3 regions of the Lysinibacillus sp. PWR01 genome follow, and region 2 is predicted to be linked to each of the others. Evidence: riboswitches for the same ligand, from Rfam matches in the RefSeq annotation. Region 2 holds a riboswitch; each other region holds the start of a gene.

Region 1 (3,286 bases), on a different contig from region 2:
AAGATGATGTCCTTTATTGGGCAGGTAAAGAGCTTGCTCGCAAGTTCCCATGTAAAAGTCAAGATGAACTTATCGCATTTTTCGCAGATGCCTGCTGGGGTACATTAGAGCTTATGAAGGAATCAAAGGATGGACGCATTTTCCAGTTGACAAACGACCCTGAAATTCTGCAAATTAAACAACGTAGCTTTAAACTTGAAGCAGGATTTATAGCAGAGCAAATTCAACTAGCGAAAGGCTATCTTACAGAATGCTATAATGAAAAGCGAGAAAAGCAACAATACGTCATGTTTACAGTCAAATGGGACGTCAAAGAACGTATTATGAATACCATTCCCTCAGAGTAATAAAAAGGATTGTCTCCCCCTAACGGGATGACAATCCTTCTTTTTTCTTCCTTTAATTTCGGACAATTACATAAAATGCTGTTTCTTCTATTATTATATGTAAAGTGCTTGCTCTAAATTAAACTCATCATGCAGTGCATTAGCTGCTTGGATCATATCATCCTGTGGTACAACAACAGAAACTTTTATTTCAGAAGTACTCACCATTTTCACAGGGATATTTTCACGACGCAACCGATCAAACATACGAGCAGCAACACCTGGATTAGAGGCCATGCCTGAACCAATAATGGAAACTTTCGCTAACCCTATTTCGAAGTCTGCAAAACTAAATCCGAGTGATAATTTACTATCTTCTAGAACACGTAATGCTTCTGCAAATTCCTCTTTTAAAATGGAAAACGAAACAGTTGGTTTCAGCCCATCAATAATGGCTTGAACAATAATATCTACATTAATGCGGTTCTCAGCAAGAATAGTAAATATATCTGCTAATGAAGCATTAGAGAAAGCATCATACCCTACTGTTAAACGAATAATATCTGATTCAAAGGCCACGCCACGAACAACTAAGTTTTTTTCCATTTCCACTTCCTCCTTCAATAAAGTGCCTACTGACTCTACTAAACTTGAGCGTATGATAACAGGCATTTGAAATTTCTTTGCTAACTCCACCGCACGTGGATGTATGACATGAGATCCTAAATGAGATAATTCTAACATTTCATCATAGGAAATTTCCTGTAGCTTTTGGGCATGTGTCACATAACATGGATCTGCTGTATAAACACCGTCCACATTTGTATACATATCAGCTCGCTCCGCTTCCAATGCGATGGCAAGCGCTACAGCTGCCGTTTCAGCTCCACCTTTCCCAAACATGGTGATATTGTGATCTTCGTCAACCCCTTGTTCCCCAGCAATGACTACAATTTGCCCCTGTGCAAAGTGTTCTTCGATTCGACTAACATCAATATAGTCGATACGCGCATGCTGATACATACCATCCGTATGAATACCTGCCTGCCATCCAGTCAGAGACACAGCCTCATAGCCTGCTTCCTGTAAGGCAATGGCAAATAAAGCACTAGATAATTGAGAGCCTGTAGACAAAACTGCATCTAATTCTCGTTTTGACACATCGTCAGTTAGTTGATGTACCATCATTTTCATTTCTTTGGCAGTATGTCCCATTGCTGCAACAACTACCACTACATCAAATCCTCTGTCCTTTTCAGCAATCGCTTTCCGAGCTGCCTGTTGGATTTGTTCAGTAGAAGCTAATGCAGCTCCTCCAAACTTCATCACGATTTTAGCCATTTCTTTCGTTCTCCCTTCCAGTCCATGTATTTCACCTAATTACAGGAGACAAAACAGTTTCTAGAAAAACTAAAAGGCAGCCTCCACAAAACGTGAAAGCTGCCTATAACATGTACAATAATCGTAACTTGCCCATGTGTGATAGCTCTCCGAAACGTTTAGAATCGACAGTCTTACATTTCTTAAATGCAAAACCAGTACAGCAATGGAAACAACAACGCTGGACTTCGGCAAGCTCCCCTTTCACACAATATCTCTGGACTTGTCCATCCTCCATTGTGTTACTCTTGAATCTTGCACCTCTATCATCACCTTAAAGTGAATGTATTCAATTCATTAAGCCTTAGCGTAAATAAGCTAGTCACGCCAGTTAGCTCTCCATAACATTGAAAACAATGTTATTTACAACCATAGCACATGCCTATTCCTTTGACAATGATTCTTGCTGAAAATAGCTAAAAATTTGGCTTGCTAAATTAGCGGGCATCCCTGCCTTCTGTAAAGCTAGCTCGCTCGCCTCTCGAATTTTTTTGACTGATCCGAAATATTTAAGCAACTGTTGCTTACGTTTTGGTCCTACCCCTTCAATATGATCTAATACAGATTGAATGGCATGCTTCTCATGCTGTTGACGCAAGAAGGTAATAGCAAAGCGGTGGACTTCGTCTTGAATTCGTTGTAATAAATAAAAGCCATCACTTGTACGTTTTAAGGCAATCACCTCTGGCGGATCGCCAAACAATAGCTGAGATGTATTATGCTTGTCATCCTTGGCTAAACCAGCAATCGGTATGACAAGACCAAGCTCATCTTCTAGTACTTCACGGGCTACTTCCATTTGCCCCTTTCCACCATCAATTAACACTAAATCTGGTAATGGTAGACCTTCCTTTAAAACACGTATATAACGACGACGTATAACCTCCTGCATTGCACCGTAATCATCATGCTTGGCTGCTGTACGCGTTTTATATTTTCGGTATTCCTTTTTCGCAGGCTTTCCATCAATGAAAACAACCATGGCAGATACTGCATCTGTTCCATGCATATGACTATTATCAAAAGCCTCAATTCGTAAAGGTGCACTAATACCCATTGCTTCACCAAGTGCCTCACAAGCACCAATCGTACGTTCTTCCTGACGTTCTATCAGCTGGAATTTAGCTGCCACAGCAATTTCGGCATTTTTGGTTGCTAATTCAACCAGTTCCTTCTTTTGACCTCTTTTTGGTGTGAGAACTTTGATCTCTAATAATTCCGTTAAGATGGCTGCATCAATGGCTTGTGGAATAAAAATTTCTTTTGGCTTAATATGCTCTGGCTTTTCATAAAAGCGCCCAACAAATGTTAAAAATTCTTCCTCTGCATCCTGATAGATCGGGAAAATCGAGACATCACGCTCAATCAGTTTACCTTGGCGCACAAAGAAAACCTGAACACACATCCACCCTTTTTCAACGGCATAGCCAAATACATCGCGATTTGTTGTATCACTTGATACTATTTTTTGTTTCTGCATGACCGTATCAATATGCGCAATTTGATCTCGAAATTCCTTCGCTCGTTCAAATTCTAGGTTTTCAGCGGCTGCAAGCATTTTAACTTCAAGCTCTTTTTTG
Region 2 (3,286 bases):
AGAAGGTAGTATCGCACAGTGGGTAAAAAAAGTGGGCGATCGCGTTGAAAAAGGTGAATTCATCGTTGAACTTGAAACAGATAAAGTAAACGCTGAGATCATTTCTGAAGAAGCAGGTGTATTAACACAAATTTTAGCTGAAGAAGGCGATACTGTACTAGTTGGTCAAGTTATCGCAGTAGTAGAAGCAGGCGAAGGCGCAGCAGCAGCTCCAGCGGCAGCACCAACTGAAGCAGCTCCAGCTCCAGCAGCGCCACAAGCAGCACCTGCACCAGTTGCAGCGGCTCCAGTAGTAGAAGAAACTTCTGGTGAGCGTGTAGTTGCATCGCCAGCAGCACGTCGTCTTGCACGTGAAAAAGGTATTGACCTTGCAGCGGTATCTCCAGTAGATCCACAAGGACGCGTACGTGTACAAGATGTAGCAGCACATGGTACAGCACCAGCTGTAGCACCAGTAGCAGCACCTACATCAGTAGCAACTTCAGGTGGCCCAGTAGTATTCACACCAGCGGCTAATTCTGACCGTGTAACAATTGAAAAAATGAGCCGTCGTCGTCAAACAATTGCAAAACGTTTATTAGAAGTGAAACAATCAACAGCAATGTTAACAACATTCAACGAAATTGACATGACAAACATCATGGCACTTCGTAAACGTAAACAAGAAGAGTTTGTGAAAGCAAACGACATCAAACTTGGTTTCATGTCATTCTTTACAAAAGCTGTTGTTGCAGCACTGAAAAAATACCCATACGTAAACGCTCAAATCTCTGGCGATGAAATTCATTTAAATAACTTCTTTGATATCGGTATTGCTGTATCAACTGAAGAAGGTTTAGTCGTACCAGTTGTACGCGATGCAAACAGCAAAAACTTCGCTGAAATCGAAAAAGATATCGCTAACTTAGCGACAAAAGCTCGTGATAAAAAATTAGGCCTAAATGACATGGCTGGTGGATCATTCACAATCACAAACGGTGGTGTATTCGGTTCATTAATGTCAACACCAATTATGAACGGTACGCAAGCTGGTATTTTAGGTATGCACTCAATTGTTAACCGTCCAGTTGGCGTAAATGGTGAAGTTCAAATCCGTCCAATGATGTATGTAGCACTTTCTTACGATCACCGTATCATCGATGGAAAAGATTCTGTAGGATTCTTAAAAACAGTTAAAGAATTAATCGAAAATCCTGAAGATTTATTATTAAATTCATAATGCCATTAAACCCTGCGAACAATGTTCAGCAGGGTTTTTTTGTGCATGACGAAAGGTTTTGACCGATTCTATTTTTGAAAGAGTACGAATGTTATATCGTTTAGAGGAGCCAAAAGAAATAAACACAACTTTTCTCACAGAGAGCATATACGCTCTAATAAAAATTTGTTGTAATTTTCGGAAATATCGATGAAAGCTCAACGATTTAAAATGGATAGGGAACGCACAATACCCTAATATTGTCATTAGTCAGAAAAATGTTAAAACTGTCTTGACGAACATATTAGTTTTATAGTAGTATCTAAATATCAATTAAATAAACAAACCTCACGAATATTTACCAGTGAGGTAGAGGCGCGGTATTTATTAGTTCATTGTAGAGTACAAGCAAGCGAAGACGCAATGAAGAAGGAAATATCGCCGAAGTATAAAAGGAGCTCGTACTTTTATACTGGGTCTGCAGTGAATAAGTGCAGGACTGTCCTAGTAAATGGATTTCCAGATTTACTAGGTTGTGCTATCTCGGAAACATGGAAATTATAGTGAGGATTTGGGCAACTGTCATAAAAGGTAAGACCTAAGTTCAATATACTTAGGTCTTTTTTAGTACAGTTGTCTTATTTTTTTACAGAAAAGGGGAGTTTTTCATGAAAAGAAAATGGTTGTTAGTAATGATCTCTATCATGACGGCAATTGTGCTAGCTGCATGTGGCACAAGTGACAAAAAAGAGGGCGGTTCAGGTGATGCTGGAGCTGACAAAGAAGAAGGCGGCGGTGAATTCCGAATTGGAATGGAGGCTGGCTACCCACCGTTCAACTGGACACAGCAAGACGATGCGAATGGCGCTGTGAAAATAGCGGATAATGCAGAGTATGCAGGCGGCTATGATGTACAAATGGCGAAGAAAATCGCTGAAGGTTTAGGCAAAGAGTTAGTCATTGTTAAAATGGAGTGGGACGGATTAGTGCCAGCGCTACAATCGAACAAAATTGATGCGATTATCGCAGGGATGTCACCAACAGAAGAACGTAAGAAAACAATTGATTTTACAGAAAACTATTACACTTCTGATTTTGTGATGGTTATTAAAAAAGGTAGCAAATATGAAGATGCAAAATCGATTCAAGATTTCTCAGGTGCTAAAATTACATCACAATTAAATACATCAAACTACACAGTGATTGATCAAATCAAAGGCGTAGAAAAACAAACGGCAATGGAAAGCTTCCCAGCAATGCGTGTGGCTTTAGAAGCAGGTAAAATTGATGGCTATGTAGCTGAACGTCCAGAGGGTATTTCTGCTGCTGCTGCCAACGATAAGTTCACATATGTAGCATTTGAAGAAGGTTTTGATACAGATCCATCAAATACTTCAATTGCTGTAGGCTTACGTAAGGACGACGCAAATCGTGAAAAAATCAATGAAGTCCTAAAAGGCATTTCGGAAGACGATCGTCAAGCGATTATGGAAGAAGCTATTTCGCAACAACCAGCAGCACAATAATGACAAGGCACGGGCTAGTTGCTAGTCCGTGCATGATCATTTCATCATTATCAAAATGAGAACCTCTCTACATAATGATAATGTCCTAGCGTGACAAAACATAGAATGGTAGAAAGAGCTAGGACACAAAAGAAATAAGCAAGCAAGATGACATTGTTAGGAGGAACATCATGAGTCTTGAATGGATACTTTCAATTATTGAAAACAACTGGCAAATGTTTTTACGAGGTGCGTATTATACGTTACTGATTTCGAGTATTAGTACAATTATTGGTGCATTTATCGGATTTTTCATCGGAATTATGCATACGATTCCAGTTCGTAAAAAAGGTGTGAAATTTTATAGCTTAAAGCTCATTAATTTTATACTGACATGCTATGTTGAATTTTTCCGTGGTACACCAATGATTGTACAGGCTATGGTTGTCTACTACGGATTAGATATCGCATTCGGTATCGATATGCACTTTATTACAGCAGGTATTTTAGTCGTTTCCCTCAATACAGGGGCATACATGGCAGAAATTGTTCGTGGCGGCATTGTATCGATTGATAATGGTCA
Region 3 (3,286 bases), on a different contig from region 2:
TATATTTGGCTGTGGCACATGCTATTACAAAGGATTATCTAGACTCAGCCAATACTGTTGAAACCATGCAGGAGCTATTAGATACCAACTATTTATGGTCAGAAAATGAGGACAATGATGAGCAGGAGTGGGAGGAAGAAACGCCAAAGGGCTATGGGCAGCAAGCTTTTGTAGGCTATTATTATTTTAGTTATTTACTCCTACAAGAGGCTATTCCTATTTTTTCTGCTATGACAGTTCATAGTAATGAAGCAAAAGAATGTCTTGCAGAATTGCTAACATTACTACAGCAATCTGACCATTAAACAATGCGTAAACGTATACACCATATAGAAATAAAGCAGATGGGGAACCTGAACCATCTGCTTTATTTATTAATGCACATATTCATCCTTGGAGGCTCTCATTGAGCAAAAGAAGAGTAATATTGCCACAACGACAAAGAGCCATCCCGCAATATTCCAGCCACCAAAGAAATCATGCAAGTAGCCAAAAAGAATAGGACCAATTGCGGCAAATAAATAACCCAAAGATTGTGCAAATCCTGATAAATCAGCTGCCTCAAATGCAGTACGAGTGCGGAGAGTGAAGAACATCATTGCTAGGGCGAATGAAGAACCTCCTGCTAACCCTAGAAGGACCATCCACAGCACACCAAGACTAGTCCATTCCATGACAACACCAACAAAGCCTACTAAATAGAAGGATGTAAACATCAATACAAGGGGGCGTTGTGAAGTCATTTTACCTGCAATTATAGGCACAGCTAAAGCCATTGGTACTTGTGAGAATTGCATGATGGAAAACATCCAACCGGCCTTGTCAGGAGCTAGCCCTTGGGCAATATAGATCTCGGGAATCCAAGCTGCAGTCGTGTAGAATAATAAAGACTGTAACCCCATTGCGCCTGTGACAGCCCAAGTAACAGGTGATTTCCATAAAGGTGTACCTGTCTTTTTAGATGTAGTAACTGGTTCGGGTTTATTTGATTTTAATTGAGGTATCCAAATTAAGATTGTAATGAGAACGAGTACGAGTGCAATGGACAGCGCACCTTGCCAGCCTAACGATGAATTGGCTATAGGATAGCTAATACCAGCACCAAGACCAGCAGTTAAATTCATGGACATGGTGAAAAAGGCCATCAATAAACCGACATGGTATGGAAATTTTAATTTTAATAATCCTGGAATAAGTACATTTCCAAAAGAAATGGCTACGCCAATTAGCACAGTACCTAATAGAAGTAACTCTGTTGTACCAAGTGAACGTAGAACAATCCCAAAGGCCAATAGAAAAGTTGATAAAAATAATGTTAGCTCAAGCCCTAGTTTGCGTGCTACAACTGGTGTAAATGGAGATATAATAGCAAAAGCAAGCAATGGAATCGTTGTTAGAAAGCCTGCCAATACATTAGATATCCCAAGATCTTCACGGATAAAGGATATAATTGGCCCAACAACAGTTAGTGGCATTCGTAATGTAGAGGCTATAAAGATAACTCCGAAAACTAAAAGTAAGGTTGTTCCTTTCCAGCTAATTTTTTTACTAGGATAACTAGCGGAATGATCATTTGTAGTCAAAATAAAATCCCCCCTAATCATAACCATTCTAATTGAACTACTATAACACTTTATCACACTATTAAAAATAGTAGAAGATTCATAAAATACAGAACATTTTCCGTTATATTGAAATGTCTATGGTCTTATGTTAGTATAATAAACATCATAAATTTAATAATTATATGCCTCATGTTTGTATTGAGGTAGAGGTCGCGATATTTATAAGTATGCTAATTGAAATGACAAGCATTGATGAAATTAGCTGAAAGGAAATATTGCCGAAGTGTGAGGGGACTTGAAAACCTCATGCTGGGGCTGTCTCCGAAAGGAACAGAACTGTCACGTTTGCACAACGTGTTGAGCTATCATGTAGGAAAAACTGAGGATTAACGTAGCCATCACAGTGTATATGTGATGGCATTTTTTTGCCTCATAAATAGGAAGGAAGCTATATCGTGAGTGAAATAAAAGTAAATCAGCTTGGTCATAAAGCACCGAAGCTGAAAAAAGAATTAAAAAGCCGCCATATTACAATGATTTCTTTAGGCGGTACAATCGGTACGGGGCTATTTTTAGCCAGTGGTGGTGCTATTGCACAGGCAGGACCTGGAGGCGCATTGCTGGCCTATGCCTTAATCGGTATTATGGTGTATTTTTTAATGACGAGCTTAGGGGAAATGGCTGCGTATATGCCATCATCAGGTTCATTTAGTACCTACGCAACCAAATTTGTAGATCCTGCTTTAGGATTTGCATTGGGCTGGAACTATTGGTATAACTGGGCAATCACAATTGCTGCAGAAATCGCTGCCGTGTCATTAATTATGAAATATTGGTTCCCAGATAGCTCATCAGCACTGTGGACAGTATTATTTATTGCTGTTGTACTGACGTTTAATTTACTATCCGTAAAAAGTTATGGTGAAAGTGAATATTGGTTTGCCATGATTAAGGTAGTAACGGTCATCGTTTTTATTATCATTAGCTTACTAATGATTTTTGGTATTTTAGGTGGGCAGGCTCCTGTAGGTTTCACTAATTTCTTTATTAGTGATGGGCCATTCCATGGTGGCTTCCTTGCTACATTTGGTATTTTCCTAGCTGCTGGATTTTCATTCCAAGGGACAGAATTACTTGGAATTACAGCTGGTGAAACAGATGATCCTGGTAAAAATATTCCGAAGGCTGTTAAATCTGTATTTTGGCGTATTCTTTTGTTTTATATTTTAGCGATTGGTGCAATTGGGATGCTGATTCCATTCACAGATGAACGTTTATTATCAGAAGATATCGCAGTATCACCGTTTACACTAGTATTTGACCGCCTAGGTATTGCCTTTGCTGCTTCATTAATGAATGCCATTATTTTAACGGCTATGCTGTCAGCAGGAAATTCAGGCCTGTATGCATCTTCTCGTATGCTATGGCAATTAGCGGTGGATGGACATGCACCTAAATTTTTCGCAAAGCTAAGTCGTCGAGGTATTCCGATTTATGCACTGATGGCAACATTAGCTGTAGGCTGTTTAGCATTTTTAGCGTCATTCTTTGGTGATGGAGTGGTTTATATCTGGCTATTAAATGCCTCTGGAATGTCAGGCTTTATTGCATGGCTGGGTATTGCATTTAGTCATTATCGTTTCCGCCGAGCGTTTGATGCACAGGGCTTAGATCCAAAGTTATTACCTTATAAAGCCAAATTATATCCGTTTGGACCATTA

The links. Region 2 has a riboswitch for lysine ahead of ACEVFT_RS16120 (transporter substrate-binding domain-containing protein). Riboswitches for the same ligand answer to the same signal wherever they lie in the genome.
Region 1: it holds a riboswitch for lysine, as region 2 does, so the genes downstream of both, ACEVFT_RS07410 (aspartate kinase) here and ACEVFT_RS16120 (transporter substrate-binding domain-containing protein) in region 2, are expected to answer to the same signal.
Region 3: it holds a riboswitch for lysine, as region 2 does, so the genes downstream of both, ACEVFT_RS02365 (amino acid permease) here and ACEVFT_RS16120 (transporter substrate-binding domain-containing protein) in region 2, are expected to answer to the same signal.

Annotation. Positions count from the first base shown of each region.
Region 1 is NZ_JBHERJ010000046.1:27,962-31,247, reverse strand. Features, by position in the region: gene ACEVFT_RS07415 (YslB family protein) at 1-347, shown strand, start outside; gene ACEVFT_RS07410 (aspartate kinase) at 441-1,667, opposite strand; lysine riboswitch at 1,802-1,980, opposite strand; gene uvrC (excinuclease ABC subunit UvrC) at 2,089-3,286, opposite strand, start outside.
Region 2 is NZ_JBHERJ010000073.1:284,720-288,005, reverse strand. Features, by position in the region: gene odhB (2-oxoglutarate dehydrogenase complex dihydrolipoyllysine-residue succinyltransferase) at 1-1,219, shown strand, start outside; lysine riboswitch at 1,561-1,747, shown strand; gene ACEVFT_RS16120 (transporter substrate-binding domain-containing protein) at 1,867-2,724, shown strand; gene ACEVFT_RS16115 (amino acid ABC transporter permease) at 2,895-3,286, shown strand, end outside.
Region 3 is NZ_JBHERJ010000021.1:1,657-4,942, forward strand. Features, by position in the region: gene ACEVFT_RS02355 (hypothetical protein) at 1-305, shown strand, start outside; gene ACEVFT_RS02360 (CynX/NimT family MFS transporter) at 375-1,583, opposite strand; lysine riboswitch at 1,762-1,938, shown strand; gene ACEVFT_RS02365 (amino acid permease) at 2,021-3,286, shown strand, end outside.